3 regions of the Exiguobacterium sp. UBA1053 genome follow, and region 1 is predicted to be linked to each of the others. Evidence: riboswitches for the same ligand, from Rfam matches in the RefSeq annotation. Region 1 holds a riboswitch; each other region holds the start of a gene.
The links. A riboswitch is a leader RNA that binds a small molecule or an ion and turns the genes downstream of it on or off. The one in region 1 is predicted to bind S-adenosylmethionine.
Positions count from the first base shown of each region.

Region 1 (5,229 bases):
TTTGGAGACCAAGATGCAATACATCCCACGTCGAGACACCGAGTTCAGCCGTGATCATCATCGATGAGCCAAGAGCGAGTAAAAATAAACCAAGCAGGAAGAGTCCCCACTTTAACGTAGCGCGTAACAACCAGGAAGCGCGATGACGCGTCATGTCTGGCACCTCATTTCTTAAAATAATTGATTCGTTAACTGTATCATGAGGAAAGTGGAAGAAGAAAGACGAAATTTTCCGTTTTTTCCATCTTAAGAAGGAGGGGAAGGAGGATTGAGACCCGTATACTGAAGAAAAAAGGAGATGACCGAATGAAAGCGATCCGGCACCTGATTCGTTTTACATATATAGAAGCCATCTGTTGCGTCTTTCCCGTGATGATTTTCGCAGCGCTTGCTCTTTCACGTTATCTTCCTACTGAAACGGTTGCTCGATATGATCTCTTGTTGCTATGGTGTATTCTCGTCCAAATCGTCTTACTCGTCACACGTTATGAAACGATGGAGGAATTCAAACTGATCTTATTGTTTCACGTCATCGGTCTAGCACTTGAACTGTTCAAAGTGAACGTCGGGTCTTGGAGTTATCCGGAAGAAGCTTTGACGAAAGTGGCTGGTGTTCCATTGTATGCAGGATTCATGTACGCAAGCGTCGCGAGTTATGTCTGCCAGGCTTTTCGGCGATTTCATTTACGATTCATAGCATTTCCTCCCCCGTGGTTTGCGATCAGCGTCGGTAGTCTCGTCTATCTCAACTTCTTCACCCACCACTGGATCTTCGATGCACGCTGGCTATTGATGGTTCTCGTCGTCCTCGTCTTCTATAAGTCATGGGTTCATTTTACGATCGAGCAGACGATTTATCGGATGCCGCTCGTCCTGTCCTTTTTACTGATCGCCTTTTTCATTTGGATCGCAGAGAATATCGTGACGTTTTTTAAAGGCTGGGTCTATCCGCATCAAGAAGGAGGCTGGGCAGTCGTTGATCTTGGAAAATTATCTTCTTGGTTCCTGCTTGTGATCATCACGGTTTTGATCGTCATCGTCGCGAAATATAAGCGTCAGGATCCGGCTGTGGAAATTCAGCAACGTACCTAAACAAAAAAATAACCTGGTTATTTTTTTGGACTACTTCCGCGTTTTTTCGTTGCTATAGTGAAAAAAACGCAAAGGAAGTGGTTACGGATGATGCAACAGGTGTTGGAACGAGCAACTGAATTGGTACAGATGAAATTAGCGGTTGTGGAGCGGTATGAAGATTGGCAACTCTGGCTCGACGAAGTAAACGGAATCGATGAATGGGTCAAGATGTCAGCGTATTATGCACCGCGCGACGTTCAAGAAACACCGGTCATCGATGAAGTGATGGAGTTAGAGAAACAGACTATGGTCATTCCACCACAAGTACCGATCGAGCCAATACGCAAGCAACGTTATGCCTATACGTTTCAGCGGGGGTTAAAAGGCGGTACTTTACTAGAATGGTCGGGCAGTCATATTTCTGAACGAGACGTCCGCGATTGGAATCTCGAGCACGGCATGGAAGTCCGGGTCCGTGTCGATCGTCAGGATGATCAAAAAACGATATGCCGTATCGAAGCCGTCGTCTCGACGGAGCGAATGAGAGAGAATCCAGAACGTGTCGTGTTTGAACAAGCAATCGTCAAGGCGCATGGAATCATTGAGGAAACGGTGAATGGTCCACTGCAAGATGAGTCGGGCAGATCGTTCTATTATGTCGTTCCGGTAGAAGACATGCGCTATTTCCGACTAGAAGCAGGTCAACTCGTCGATCTCGTCATGTGGCGGGAACGGAAGGATACACTGACGATTGCTTGGAAGCATCCGTTCACGTATGAAGAGCCGATCGTCAACGCATCATCTAACCGCCGATCAGAAGTAGAGCAACCGGTAGTGAAGGCATCTGTGACAACAAAAAAGTCAAATCGGTATGCACGAAAAATGAAACGACAACCGGTGCTGAAAGCTAAAAAAGCGCAGCGTCGCGTCCGTATGCCAAAAGAGCGAACGATTGAACCGATCGTGACGACAGCTGTACCCGGACAATTGATGGATTTCGTTGATAAGACACCGCTTGATTTCACGCGCTTCACAGGAATGCGTCTCGTCATTGTCGGAAACGAACAACAGACCGCTGTCTATCGTGAGTTCTTTGCGCCGACGGGGATCGAATTGCTTCATCTGGCAGGGGACGCACAGTCCGCGAAAAAGATTGCCTGTCTCGCCAAAAAGACGGACGCGATCGTCGTCGTAACGAGTCGCGTTTCTCATGCAGCGAGTGCACATGTCATCGCGCAGGCGAAAAAGCATGGTATTCCATTCGCGATGGAACGGCTCGACGGTCGACGCTCGTTATACACGGCGTGTGAACGACAGCTTGAGCGTGCCTGGCTCAACCAGCAACGAGACGGGAAATTATTGAAAAAAGAGTGAAACATTAGAAGAATTCGACCGTAAAGTAAGGTGAGAACTTATTTTTCAAGGAGGACCTTACTCATGTCATCTCAATTAAAAAAAGCAGCGAAGGAGTCGCTCAGCGGTCGTTGGGGATTTGCCATCCTCATGTTCGTACTTTTTTCTATCATCCAGAGCGTTCCGACGTTCATCGGACCAGATCCTAACGAAGATCTAAATGCGATGAGTGCGGTCAGTATCATTCTTTCGATTTTATTGATCCCAATTGCAGCGGGTTGGACATGGGTCGCGATGTCGTTCGCACGCAATGAAGAAGTCAAAGTAGCTGATTTGTTCGAACCGTATAAAATCTTCGGTAAAGTCATCGGCGTGTCGATTGTGCAAGCGGTCTTCTTATTCCTATGGACCTTACTCTTGATCATTCCAGGGATCATCAAGTCGTTCTCTTACTTGTTGACGTTCTACATCCTTCGAGATGAACCTTCAGTCGGTATTCTCGAGGCGATCACGCGTTCACGTCAACTCATGGATGGTCATAAAATGGAAGCATTCTTACTCTTCCTATCATTCATTGGTTGGGCATTACTTGTGATTGTTACACTTGGTCTTGCTGTCTTATGGGTTGGACCATACTTCAGCGTCACGATGGCAAAATTCTATGATCGTGTTCGTGGTGAACAGGCGCCAGAGCCAACATCAGATTTCGTCGCACCATATTAATCCCGAATCCCGACACGATGTCGGGATTTTTTTATGCGCGAAATAATTCCGATTGGAAAAGACGGTTTAATGGTTGCTTTAGTTCAGTGAATTTTGTACGATGAATGCAACACATCTTATCTAGAGAAGTCGAGGGACTGGCCCGAAGACACTTCAGCAACCCCGCCGTGGCGGAAGGTGCTACTTCCAGGAAGGGATACCTTCCGAAGATAAGAGCGGACAGGACAAGATACCGTCGCTCTTTTCGAACTTCGAAAAGAGCGTTTTTTTATGATAAGGGGGACGATGGAGTGGAGTATGGTTTTTGGTTACCGATTTTTGGGGGATGGTTACGTAACGTCGAGGATGAACAGATGCCACCGACCTTCGATTATGCGAAAAAAGTCGCACAAACAGCAGAACGAATCGGCTTCTCGACGACGTTGATTGCGGAATTGAACTTGAATGATATCAAAGGCATCAAGGAACCGAGTCTTGAGGCATGGACGACGGCAGCAGCGATTGCTGCAACGACAGAACGCCTTGAGATCATGACAGCGGTTCGTCCCGGGTTCCATAATCCAGCGACGACGGCGAAGATGGCGGCAAACATCGATCAGTTGAGTGGTGGACGCTTTACGCTCAACGTCGTCTCAGCGTGGTGGGCAGAGGAAGCGAAACAATACAACGGTATCTTCACAGCGCACGATGAACGCTATGCTCGGACGGAAGAGTTCGTCACGGTCATGAAGGGACTATGGGCAGATGCGTCACCGTATAGCTTCTCCGGTCATCACTACACGATCGAGCAAGCAGAACTCCATCCGAAGCCAGTCCAGCGTCCGGGGATCAAGCTCTACGCTGGTGGAGAGAGTGAAGCTGGAAAGCGAACGATCGTCGAACACTGTGACGCTTATGTCATGCACGGGGGCACTGTTGAAGAAGTAGCCCATAAAATCGACGATATGAAAGTACGCCGGGAAGCGACGGGACAAAAGCCGCTCGAAAGCTTCGGTCTTGCTGCCTACATCATTTGTCGGGATACTGAAGAAGAAGCACTTCTTGAATGGCAACGGATCACGGACGTCAAGGAAGACAGCGCCGGTTATGCCGGTTATCAGGATTTCATTAGTAAATCGCAACTGGAGCAACAGGTCGAGCGGAACGATTATTCTGTCTCGAACCGTGGTCTACGTCCGAATTTAATCGGGACATCAGAACAAATCGCTGAACGGATTCTAGCGTTCGAAGCCGTCGGTGTCACGTTACTTTTGTTACAATTCTCACCACAACTTGAAGAAATGGAACGCTTTGCTCGTGACGTAATGCCACTGGTCGAAGCGAAACGAAAGGTAGGTCAACAATCATGACAAAAATTCATATTCTCCACGAAAACCAAGAATGGACGGACCATCTCATCAAACGTCTCGAAGAACTCGAATTACCGTATGAACAGTGGCACTTGAATGAAGGAATCGTTCCGCTGGATGAACTGCCGCCAGAAGGCGTCTTTTACAGCCGGATGAGTGCTTCTTCGCATACGCGGGGACATCGTTACGCGCCGGAGTTGACGGAAGGGGTCCTCGCTTGGTTAGAAGAGCATGACCGGACCGTCTTTAACGGAACGCGTGCGCTCCGTCTTGAAGTCAGCAAAGTCAATCAATATACGGCGTTGCGTAAGGCTGGGATTCGTGTACCGAAGACGACGGCTGCCGTCGGACGTGATCAAATCGTGCAAGCAGCAAAAGAGATCGGTGTTTCGTCATTCATCACGAAACACAACCGTGCAGGGAAAGGTCTCGGCGTCCAGTTATTCCATTCGATTGAAGCACTTGAAGCTTATCTCGATGGTCCGACATTCGACGAACCAGTCGATGGCATCACGTTGATTCAAGAGTATATTCAAGCACCAGAACCGTACATCACGCGTTGTGAGTTCGTGGGTGGAAAGTTTGTCTACGCGGTTCGAGTCGATACGTCAGAAGGTTTTGAGCTTTGCCCAGCAGATGCATGTGTGATCGACGACTTGTTCTGCCCAGTCGGAGAAGAAGCACCGCAAACGCCGATGAAGTTCCAAATCGTTGAAGGTTTCAATGACCC
Region 1 is NZ_DCDO01000012.1:12,190-17,418, forward strand. It holds gene B3G15_RS07535 (YczE/YyaS/YitT family protein) at 1-154, opposite strand, end outside; gene B3G15_RS07540 (DUF817 domain-containing protein) at 307-1,092, shown strand; gene B3G15_RS07545 (DUF2325 domain-containing protein) at 1,180-2,448, shown strand; gene B3G15_RS07550 (DUF975 family protein) at 2,512-3,150, shown strand; SAM riboswitch class I at 3,264-3,366, shown strand; gene B3G15_RS07555 (LLM class flavin-dependent oxidoreductase) at 3,441-4,499, shown strand; gene B3G15_RS07560 (ATP-grasp domain-containing protein) at 4,496-5,229, shown strand, end outside.

Region 2 (5,229 bases), on a different contig from region 1:
AAGTAACAGATATTGAGCGCTCGGTTCCGGGAGCAGATGTTGTCAGCTCGACGTTTGACGAAACACCAGACAACCACGTCCGGATTTCTGAGCTTGTCCTCGAGCGTGCGATGCGACTCGTCGAACACAAGAAGGATGTCGTCATCTTGATGGATTCGATCACACGTCTAACACGGGCCTATAACTTAACGGTACCACAAAGCGGTCGGACGCTCTCAGGGGGAATTGACCCGGCTGCGTTCCATAAGCCGAAACGGTTCTTTGGGGCAGCGCGAAACATCGAACACGGTGGTAGTTTAACGATTCTTGCGACAGCACTCGTTGAGACAGGATCACGCATGGATGACGTTATCTATGAGGAATTCAAAGGGACGGGTAACATGGAGTTGCATCTCGATCGTAAGTTATCAGAGCGTCGGATCTTCCCAGCGATCGACATTCGGAAGTCGGGTACACGGAAGGAAGAACTCTTGCTTCCGAAAGAGCAACTCGATGCGCTTTGGACGATTCGTCGGACGATGAACGAGTCGAACGAATTCGTTGATACGTTCCTACGGAAGATTCGCGATACGAAAAATAATGAGGAATTTTTCGTCGAACTCGAGAAGGAAAAGAAGAAGGCGGTCCGACGCGCACCGGTAAAACCGCGTACCGTCAAGAAGGAAACGACGACGGAAAAATAACTATTGCGACGCGCAAAAAAATCGTTTAGTATAGGAAGGTAACTTACTCTGGCTCAGCAAATGAACCAGGGCGGAAGGAGAGAAATCAACCATGAAACAAGGAATTCACCCTAACTACAACAAAGTAGTATTTATGGATTCAACGACTGAGTACAAATTCTTAAGCGGTTCTACTCGTTCTTCGAACGAAACGATCACTTGGGAAGATGGTAACGAGTACCCACTCATCCGTGTGGATGTGTCTTCAGACTCGCACCCATTCTACACAGGTCGTCAAAAGTTCAACGCGGCAGATGGTCGTGTCGATCGCTTCAACAAAAAATACGGCCGCAAGTAATCACTTGTCGGTTCTTAAAAAAACAGCCTGCCTCCATTATGGAAGCAGGCTGTTTTTGTATAGACTGAATTGTGAACGATACGCGAGATAGGTCTTCAAGACGAAGGAGAAGGCGATTCCACCGGCAATTCCGATTAAATACGGCATGACTTCCGGATGTGCCAAGATATAGTCCATGACTTTGTGGAACGAGAGGTGACGACCGACGAAGTAGCCGGCGCCTAAGAACACGCTGATCCAAATCAACGCACCTGTATACGCATAACTCGCAAACACGCGAAACGGCATTTTCGAGACACCTGCAAAAAAGGCAGAGAGTTGGCGGAGACCAGGTATGTAGTAACCGATGATCAAGACCGATTTTCCGTAACGACGAAATCCGGCTTCAGCGGAAAGAATATGCTTTTCTGAGATACGCATTTTCGGCCCGACGCGGTGTAATAGCGGCATACCGAGTTTTAATCCGAGTAAATAGCTGATCGTCATCCCGATACAACTGCCGGCGTAAGCGGCGAGGATCGTACCGACGAGTGGTAGATTGCCTTGATGCATCCAAAAACCGGACAGGACGAGCAGGGTCTCATCAGGAACCGGCAATCCCACGATACCACCTGCGAGAAGGACGGAGAGACCAAGGGCACCATATTGGTGCAGGATGTCATGTAAGAGATGATGAATCGGGGACACCTTCTTTCGTGAAAGTCTTCTTCTTCAGTGTACAGGAAATAGGGGACGGTTGGAATGAAAGGACAAAAATTCTAGGTAAAGAAAAAATGAATTTTGATTTCCGGAAGTCAACCCTTTTTCTCGATACCGTTTCGGGCTATACTCGTTAAAGTGACTATTTTTAGAGGACGGTGTCGGACGATGATGCATGTAATAAATCAGTACGGCTGGATCGAAGTAATTTGTGGCAGTATGTTTTCCGGGAAATCGGAAGAGTTGATTCGTCGTGTCAGACGGGCGCAGTACGGCAAACTGCCCGTTCAAGTATTCAAGCCGGCAATCGACGACCGGTACCATGAAGAGCATGTCGTCTCTCATATCGGCAACTCCGTCGTGGCGATTCCGATGGCGACGAGTCGCGATCTCTACGCAGCAGTAGCAGAGGAAACACAAATCGTCGGAATCGATGAAGTTCAATTCTTTGATGATGAGATCGTACAAGTCATCGAAGCACTTGCACAAGACGGAAAACGCGTCATTTGTGCAGGCCTTGATCAAGATTTCCGGGCAGAGCCATTCGGCAAGATGCCGGAATTACTGGCGCGCGCAGAATTCGTGACGAAGCTGCAAGCCATCTGTCTTTCGTGTGGTGATCCGGCTTCCCGGACACAACGGTTGATTGATGGAAAACCAGCGAACTACGATGATCCGATCATCCTAGTGGGCGCTTCAGAATCGTATGAGCCACGGTGCCGCCATTGCCATGAGGTGCCTGGAAAGCCGAAGCCGCTCCAATCGGTGCAGCACCAAGAAAATTAAAAAAGACGTACCGATCGCGGTCGTCCTTTGATGTAACAGCTATTCGCTTTTAAGTGAATAGCTGTTTTTTTTATTATCCCGTTTCCTGTGAGAACCGGCTTGAGCGTTCGATAAAGCGGATCGTCTCACGAACGATCAAATCCTGATCATGATCGAGGGTCGCGACGTGGTACGAGTTCAGTAAACAGTAGCTTCGTTTATCATTCGTTCCGATGTGCTGATGCAGATAATCCGAGCTCGACGGCGGGACGACGTGATCGGTCGCCGAGTAGAGAATTAATGTCGGCAGAAGGATTGATCCTAAGCGTCCTTTCGTTTCATCCATCAGACGGACGAGTTCGAACGCACAACGACTTGGAACGAGGTCATAGATGATTTCGAAAGCAGACCGTTTGATGTCCGGTGCCCCTTCCGGTAAGTACTGTGGACCGTCCTCGAACGAAAGTGCTTCATAGGATGGAACGGAAAGTGCGGCATTGATCGTAATGATGCCGGCAAACGGAATGCCGTCAGCAGCGAGTGACAGTGCAAGCGTCGCACCCATCGATTGACCGATGACGAAGACTTGATCGCATGTTTCTTGTAAACGTTCATAGCCGTCTTGCAGGCTTTGCTTCCAACATCGAGCAGTCGATTGTTCAAACTCGCGGACGTTCGTTCCATGTCCGCGTAAGCGCGGGGCATAGACGGTAAAACCTTCAGCAGCGAATGCCTCACCGACGTCGCGGACACTTTGCGGAGTGGCATTAAAACCATGACAGATTAGAATACCGATCGGTCCACCTTGAAAATAAAACGCTTCAGCACCAGTCAATACAGGATAGTTCATCATTACTATTTTTCCTCCATTCATGAAAAAAACTCGTCGACGTCACTGCTTGGACGCCCACGAGTTTTTCACCGTATCATCCAAAGCCGCGCTTTGCTGGTCGGAGCACCTTACAGATTGCAGGTTGCCGTGAAGTCATAGAGCCAGGTCTCTCGTTCACTCTTGATAAATATCATATTGGAATTGTCGGATTAATCATTGAAACGATGGTAGCACGACCGAAAATGCCTTGTCAAATCGTTCTAGACGAATCGTGATTTATTCTTTCAGCTAACTCATAACTTATGACTCAATCGATATGCGCCAAATGGATTATTTTTGCAAAGTTGGTTGACTTTTAAAGGTTCGACCCGTAATGTAAAAATTAGTTTTACGACATAAGCAACAACGCAACAACACACATACGAATTTCATACCGCAATACTTATCCAGAGAGGTGGAGGGACTGGCCCTACGAAACCTCGGCAACAGACTCATTATGAGCACTGTGCCAATTCCATCAGACAGATGTCTGAGAGATGAGTGGAGTGGATTCTGCCACTGTGCGGATCCAGGTCTCTTCTTGTTTCTCAAGAAGGGACCTTTTTTGTTGAATGAAGGGGGAAAACGGAATGATTGCATTTCATCAAGTCAAAAAAACGTACGTCACGAAAGATCAGACGATTGCAGCGCTCGACGGTGTCGACCTGACGATCGAAAAAGGTAAAATCTTTGGGGTCATCGGTTTTAGCGGTGCCGGAAAAAGTTCACTGCTCCGCTGTGTCAACCTGTTAGAACGACCGACGTCAGGAACGGTGACGGTCGATGGGGAAGATTTAACGCAACTGTCTCCGAAAAAATTACGCCAAGCAAAACAACGGATTGGAATGATCTTTCAGCACTTCAATCTGTTGAATGCGAACACGGTCTTTACGAATGTCGCAAAGCCACTCGTTCTCGCAGGCGTCAAGAAAGACGAGATTCGCCGCCGAGTGACAGAATTGCTCGATTTCGTCGATCTCGCGGACAAGGCGGATCATTATCCGGATCAATTGTCCGGTGGACAGAAACAGCGTGTTGGTATCGCCCGGGCACTCGCGACGCAACCTTCCGTCCTCTTATGTGACGAAGCGACATCAGCACTTGATCCCCAGACGACGCATCATATTCTCCAGTTATTAAAACGCATCAATGCCGAGTACGGGATTACGATTCTCTTGATCACCCACGAGATGGGCGTCATCCGGGAGATTTGCGACCGCGTCGCCGTTATCGAAGCTGGGAAGCTAATCGAATCGGGAACGGTCTTTGATGTCTTTTCAAGCCCGCAGACCGAGACGGCAAAAAACTTCGTCCGGTCCGTCATGCATGACGAGATTCCAGCATCGATTCGTCAGTTGATCGAGTCGCGAAATGCACATCCGATCTATAAGATTCATTTTCTCGGACATCACACCGGGCAGCCGCTCTTATCACAAGTCGCGAAACGTTTTGACGTCGATGTTAATATCCTGCACGGGAGCATCACAGAGTTGCAGGAGACGCCGTTCGGCACCTTGCTCGTCGAGTTGATTGGTGAGCCGGCTGAAGTAAAACGAGCGTTACAATACATCGATCAGGCACAGGTGACGGTCGAGGAGGTGCTTGCTGATGCTAGTTAACTATAGTGATATCTGGACAGCATTTTTGCAGACGATGACGATGGTGTCAGTGTCGTTACTGTTTTCAACTCTGATCGGCTTACCACTCGGTATCCTGCTTGTCGTCACGCGAAAAGGAGCGTTACTTGAAAATGTTCCGTTGTTCACGTTCTTCAACAGTATCGTCAATATTTTCCGCTCGATTCCGTTCATCATCTTACTCGTCGCGATCATCCCGTTGACGCGCTTGATCGTCCAGACGTCGATCGGAACAGA
Region 2 is NZ_DCDO01000013.1:1,068,884-1,074,112, reverse strand. It holds gene rho (transcription termination factor Rho) at 1-683, shown strand, start outside; gene B3G15_RS13060 (type B 50S ribosomal protein L31) at 775-1,020, shown strand; gene B3G15_RS13055 (DedA family protein) at 1,057-1,707, opposite strand; gene B3G15_RS13050 (thymidine kinase) at 1,891-2,505, shown strand; gene B3G15_RS13045 (alpha/beta hydrolase) at 2,579-3,337, opposite strand; SAM riboswitch class I at 3,405-3,506, opposite strand; SAM riboswitch class I at 3,756-3,859, shown strand; gene B3G15_RS13040 (methionine ABC transporter ATP-binding protein) at 3,946-4,974, shown strand; gene B3G15_RS13035 (methionine ABC transporter permease) at 4,964-5,229, shown strand, end outside.
Region 2: another riboswitch for S-adenosylmethionine. It lies ahead of B3G15_RS13040 (methionine ABC transporter ATP-binding protein); the one in region 1 lies ahead of B3G15_RS07555 (LLM class flavin-dependent oxidoreductase).

Region 3 (5,229 bases), on a different contig from region 1:
GTCAATTGACGGCAGAAGATGCAACTCGTTACAAAGCATTGCGGTTAGAAGCCTTACGAAACCATCCGGAGGCATTCGGCTCTGATTATGAAGCAGAAAAAGATCGACCCATCGAACGGTACGCAACTCGTCTTGAAAGCGAACAGTCGATGACGTTCGGTGCGTTTCATGAAAATGAACTCGTCGGTGTCGTCACGATTGTCAACTTAGAACCGGTTAAGGTGAAACATCGAGCGAATTTATTTGCGATGTACGTCACGCTACACGCCCGAAAACAGCAAATCGGACGGCGCCTCGTACAAGAGGCATTACGTACATTAAAGCAGCATCCTGTGATTGAGCAAGTCCATCTCTCGGTCGTCCGGACGAATGAAGCTGCTAAAGCGTTGTATCGATCACTTGGTTTTGAATCATACGCGATTGAACCGCGGGCGCTGAAAATCGATGATATCTATCATGATGAAGAACTGATGTGGTATCGGTTCTAACACAAAACGACCGGAATTCAAAGAGAGGTGATCTCGTTGAATTCCGGTCGTTTTTTACATCAGTTTGCCCATTCAGGTTTACTGAAGCCTTTGAATGATTTTTCGATGACTGTATTGAAAGCGTCCGATTCGACGGCTGCTTTTAAGTCTTTTGCGACTTGCTTGTCCGCATCTTTCGTTTGGACAGCGACGAGGTTACGGTATTGTTCGTCCATCGTCTCAAGCGCTAACGCATCAAGTAAGTCGAATTTCGCAGCAAGTGCGAAGTTCCCTGGAACGGCTGAAATGTCGACACTTTCGACGGCGCGTGGCAATTGAGCCGCCTCGAGTGGTTTAATGACGAGTTTCTTCGGATTCTTGACGATATCCTTCTCTGAAACGGTTAGTGGATCGACATCCGGCTTCAGTTCAATCCAGCCTTGTTCCGCAAGTAAGTTCAGTGCCCGTGCTTGGTTCGTCGGATCATTCGGCGTCGCGACTTCAGCACCTGTCTTGACGTCGTCAAGTGTCTTCGCTGTCTTACTGTATAGTCCCATCGGTGCTGTCGGAACCGTGATGAGTCCTTTTAAATCGAGGTTCTTTTCTTTAGAGAACGTCTTGAGATAGATCGAGTGTTGGAACAAGTTGGCGTCGATGTTCCCGCTACCGAGAGCGATGTTCGGTTGGATGTAATCGCTGAACTCGACGATTTCGACTTTATAGCCTTTCTTTTCGAGTTGCGGTTGGATCGCTTGTTTGACCATGTCGCTATACGGACCGCTTGTCGCACCAATCTTGATCGTCTTGTCCTTTTCATCAGCACTGCTGTCTCCACATCCCGCGAGGACTCCTGCACCGAGTAAGGCTGTTGCTAAAAAGGCATATCGTTTTTTCATGATTCCACTCTCCCTTTGTATGTATGATTAGCGTTTATCTGTTTTTCGCGCCAGTTGATTGCCAAGTGCTTGAATACTTTGAACGATGACGATGAGCACGACGATCGTCACGATCATGATGAGATTATCGTAGCGATAATAACCGAAACGGATCGCGAGGTCACCAACACCTCCACCGCCGACGATACCAGCCATCGCTGAGAAGCCGATCAAGCTGATCGTCGTTAATGTGATGCTCTGAATGATGCCAGGGAGTGCTTCCGGTAAGAGGACACTGACGATGATCCGTAATGGTTTCGCCCCACATGCTTCCGCTGCTTCGATTAGACCAGGCGGAATTTCGCGCAGTGACGTCTCAACGAGTCGCGCGAGAAACGGAATCGCTGCGACACTGAGACTGACGGATGCTGCCGTCGGACCAATCGTATTGTCGAGTAAGAACTTCGTTAACGGAATGAGGGCAACCAGCAAGATGATGAACGGTAGCGACCGGACGATGTTGACGACGAAGTCAAGGACACGGCGGACGGCAAGGTTTTGAAAAAATAATCCCCGGTCGGTGACGAACAAGAGAATCCCGAGCGGAATCCCGACGACCAGTGCAAAGGCAAGTGAAATTCCTACCATCCACGCCGTCTCGCCGAGTGCCTTCAAGAGCTCAGGTAACATCGTTTGAATACGATCAAGCCACATCCTGAATCACCTCGAGTGCATGAAGTTCCGTCGCGAGCCAGTCGAGGGCAGGAGCGATTTGGTCGGATGATCCCGTCAAGCTGACAATCAGGACACCGAAGGCGACGTCTTGAATGTAGTCGACCTTGCCGTGCAAGATGCTGACTGAGATATCGTAACGGCGGATTGCTTCTGATAACGTACTCTCACCGGTCTTCTCGCCCGTGAACTGCAAGCGGATGATCTTGCCTGGAGTTGCCTGTAAGATGCGTTCCGGCAATTCGATTTGTAATGCCGTATCGACGTAATGTTGCGTCACTGGATGCTTGGCTTGACTAAACAGGTCATAGGTTGAGGCGACTTCAACGACTTCACCTTGCGACATGACCGCGACGCGATGGCAAATCTGTTTGACGACATCAATCTCATGCGTGATGAGGACGATCGTCAGTCCGAGTCGTTCATTCAAATCCTTCAGCAGTTCAAGGATCTGTAGTGTCGTAACGGGGTCAAGAGCTGATGTCGCTTCGTCACATAACAAGACGGTCGGATCGTTCGCGAGTGCCCGGGCAATCCCGACGCGCTGTTTCTGCCCACCGCTTAATTGGCTCGGGAAGTTCGTCTCAAATCCTTCAAGTCCGACGAGCGAGACGAGTTCGCGAATTCGCTCCGGGAAATCTGCTCGTTTGACTCCAGCAGCCTTGAGCGCAAAAGCGATGTTATCCGCGACGTTGCGCGACTGGATCAATTGGAAATGCTGAAAGATCATTCCTGTCCGCAAGCGAAGTTGACGCAAATCTGCTTTTGACATCCCGCCGAGCGAGACACCGTCGACCTTGACGGTTCCTTGTGTCGGATGCTCAAGCCCGTTGATCAGGCGAAGCAATGTACTCTTACCGGCACCGGACTCACCGATGATTCCGAAGATTTCTCCTTTTTGGATCGTCAAATCGACATCCCGTAATGCGAAAATCGGGGTCCGGTCTCGAACGAACCGTTTTGTAATGTGTTTGAATTCAATCATCCGCTCATCTCCTCATACAAAAAAAGTCGCTTTTTCCTAGTAGCAGAGCAACCAGAAAAAAGCGACGAAAGTGTAAGATTTCGTAACTTATCTCTCAGAATGAAGATCATTCTGTAGGATGTGGCACCGTTCCTTACAGGTGGTTGCCGGACGTCGTTGGGCCTAATCCCTCGGTCGCTCTCGATAAGTAGTTATGCTGTTGGGATTTACTTTAACGGAAATGATTCCCATCTGTCAAATGTTTTTTCAGAATTATTCCGCAACAGGTGTCCGGAACAGGTTGAGCGTTCCGATTCGATCGACGGCTTCTTCTAGACGTTCGACGTCAGCAATCAAGCTAATCCGGACGTAGCCTTCACCGTATTCGCCGAAGAATGATCCCGGGGTCACGGCGACATGTGCTTCGTCAAGCAGGTGATCGGTGAAGCTTTGGGACGTGTAACCTTCTGGAACAGGAAGCCAGACGAAGAAGGAACCGCCCGGTCGTGGTCCACTCCAACCAATCGCATCGAGTTTCGCGAACAACGCATCGCGTCGCGTTTCATACAAGTTACTTAACTCGCGGACGCACGTTTGGTCACTCGTGAGGGCGACGGTCGCAGCATGTTGAATCGGTGTGAAGGCACTGACGTAGAGATGTTCTTGGTACGTCTCGATGCTTGAGATGACGGACGGATTACCAATCGCAAAGGCGATCCGGAAGCCGGACATGTTGAAGCGTTTTGAGAGTGAGAATAGCTCGATCCCGACGTCTTTTGCCCCTTCCGTCTGCAGGAAGCTTCGCGTCGGACCATCGAAACTGATGCCGCCGTATGCTAAGTCATGGACGACACAGATATCATGGGCATCGGCGAAAGCGACTGTCTGTTCGAAGGCTTCTGCCGTCGCGGTCGCACCCGTCGGATTACTCGGGTAGTTGAGGAACAACATCCGGGCACGCTCGACGTCCGTCGTATCAAGTAAGTCGTAATCCGGTAAGAAGTTATTTTTCTCAAGCAACGGAAGCGTGATCGGGAATGCACCAGCAAGTGCTGCGCCAGACAGGTAATCCGGGTATCCTGGATCCGGAACGATGACACCTTCTCCAGGGTTGACGATTGTCTGCGGTAAGGCGACGATACCGGCTTTACTACCGAGGAGAATCGCGACTTCCGTTGCCGGATCGATTGTGACACCGAATTCAGTCGCATAAAAGCGTGCGACGGCTTGCTTTAGAAAATCATGTCCACGAAACGGTGGATATTGAAGGTTCGTTGGCTCGTCGATGGCTTGTTTTAAGGCATCGAGAATATGTACAGGCGTCGTCTGGTCAGGCGTTCCTTGACCAAGTGTGATGACATCGTGTCCGGCAGCTTTTACAGCACCGATTCGGTTCGCGAGTTCAGCGAAGACAGGAGCAGGAAGCCGATCAATGGCGATGGATGGAGCGAAATGTTTCATGGATGAATGCCTCCTTCGTGGTATTGTCGTCAAGGATAACGAATATTCAGTCAAAAGAAAAGAACTTTTTCGAAATTCAAAAAAATTGTCGGATAAACAGGTACAGATAAGTGGAGCGGGAATAAAGAGTAGGGAGAGGAGTGGGAAGATGAAGCGAGCTAACTGGAAAGAGGCAGTCGTCTATCAAGTCTACTGGCGTAGCTTTAAGGATTCGAACGGGGATGGGATTGGTGATTTGCGAGGTGTCATCGATAAGCTTGATTACATCACTTCACTTGGTGTCGATGTCGTGTGGTTGAATCCGTGTTATCGTTCCCCGGACGTCGATAACGGCTATGATATTGCCGATTATTACGAGATCATGGAAAAAGCGGGAACGATGGGAGATCTCCAGGAGTTGATCACGGCCGCTCATGCCCGTGGATTAAAGGTCATTCTCGATTTAGTCGTGAACCATACGAGTGACCAGCATGACTGGTTCCGTCAGTCGCGAGAGCGGATTAACGATAAGGATGACTGGTATATCTGGCAGGATGGCACGAAAGAGACGCCTCCGAACAACTGGCGCTCGTACTTTGCGCCAAGCCCATGGACGTGGAGTGAAGAGCGCGGGCAGTATTATTTTCATTCCTTCGCCAAAGAACAGCCCGACTTAAACTGGGAGCACCCAGCTGTGAGGCAAGCGATCTACGATATGATGAACTGGTGGATCGCTCAAGGGATCGACGGC
Region 3 is NZ_DCDO01000013.1:870,028-875,256, reverse strand. It holds gene B3G15_RS12150 (GNAT family N-acetyltransferase) at 1-488, shown strand, start outside; gene B3G15_RS12145 (MetQ/NlpA family ABC transporter substrate-binding protein) at 548-1,363, opposite strand; gene B3G15_RS12140 (methionine ABC transporter permease) at 1,391-2,056, opposite strand; gene B3G15_RS12135 (methionine ABC transporter ATP-binding protein) at 2,046-3,059, opposite strand; SAM riboswitch class I at 3,144-3,249, opposite strand; gene B3G15_RS12130 (aminotransferase class I/II-fold pyridoxal phosphate-dependent enzyme) at 3,312-4,499, opposite strand; gene B3G15_RS12125 (alpha-glucosidase) at 4,648-5,229, shown strand, end outside.
Region 3: another riboswitch for S-adenosylmethionine. It lies ahead of B3G15_RS12135 (methionine ABC transporter ATP-binding protein); the one in region 1 lies ahead of B3G15_RS07555 (LLM class flavin-dependent oxidoreductase).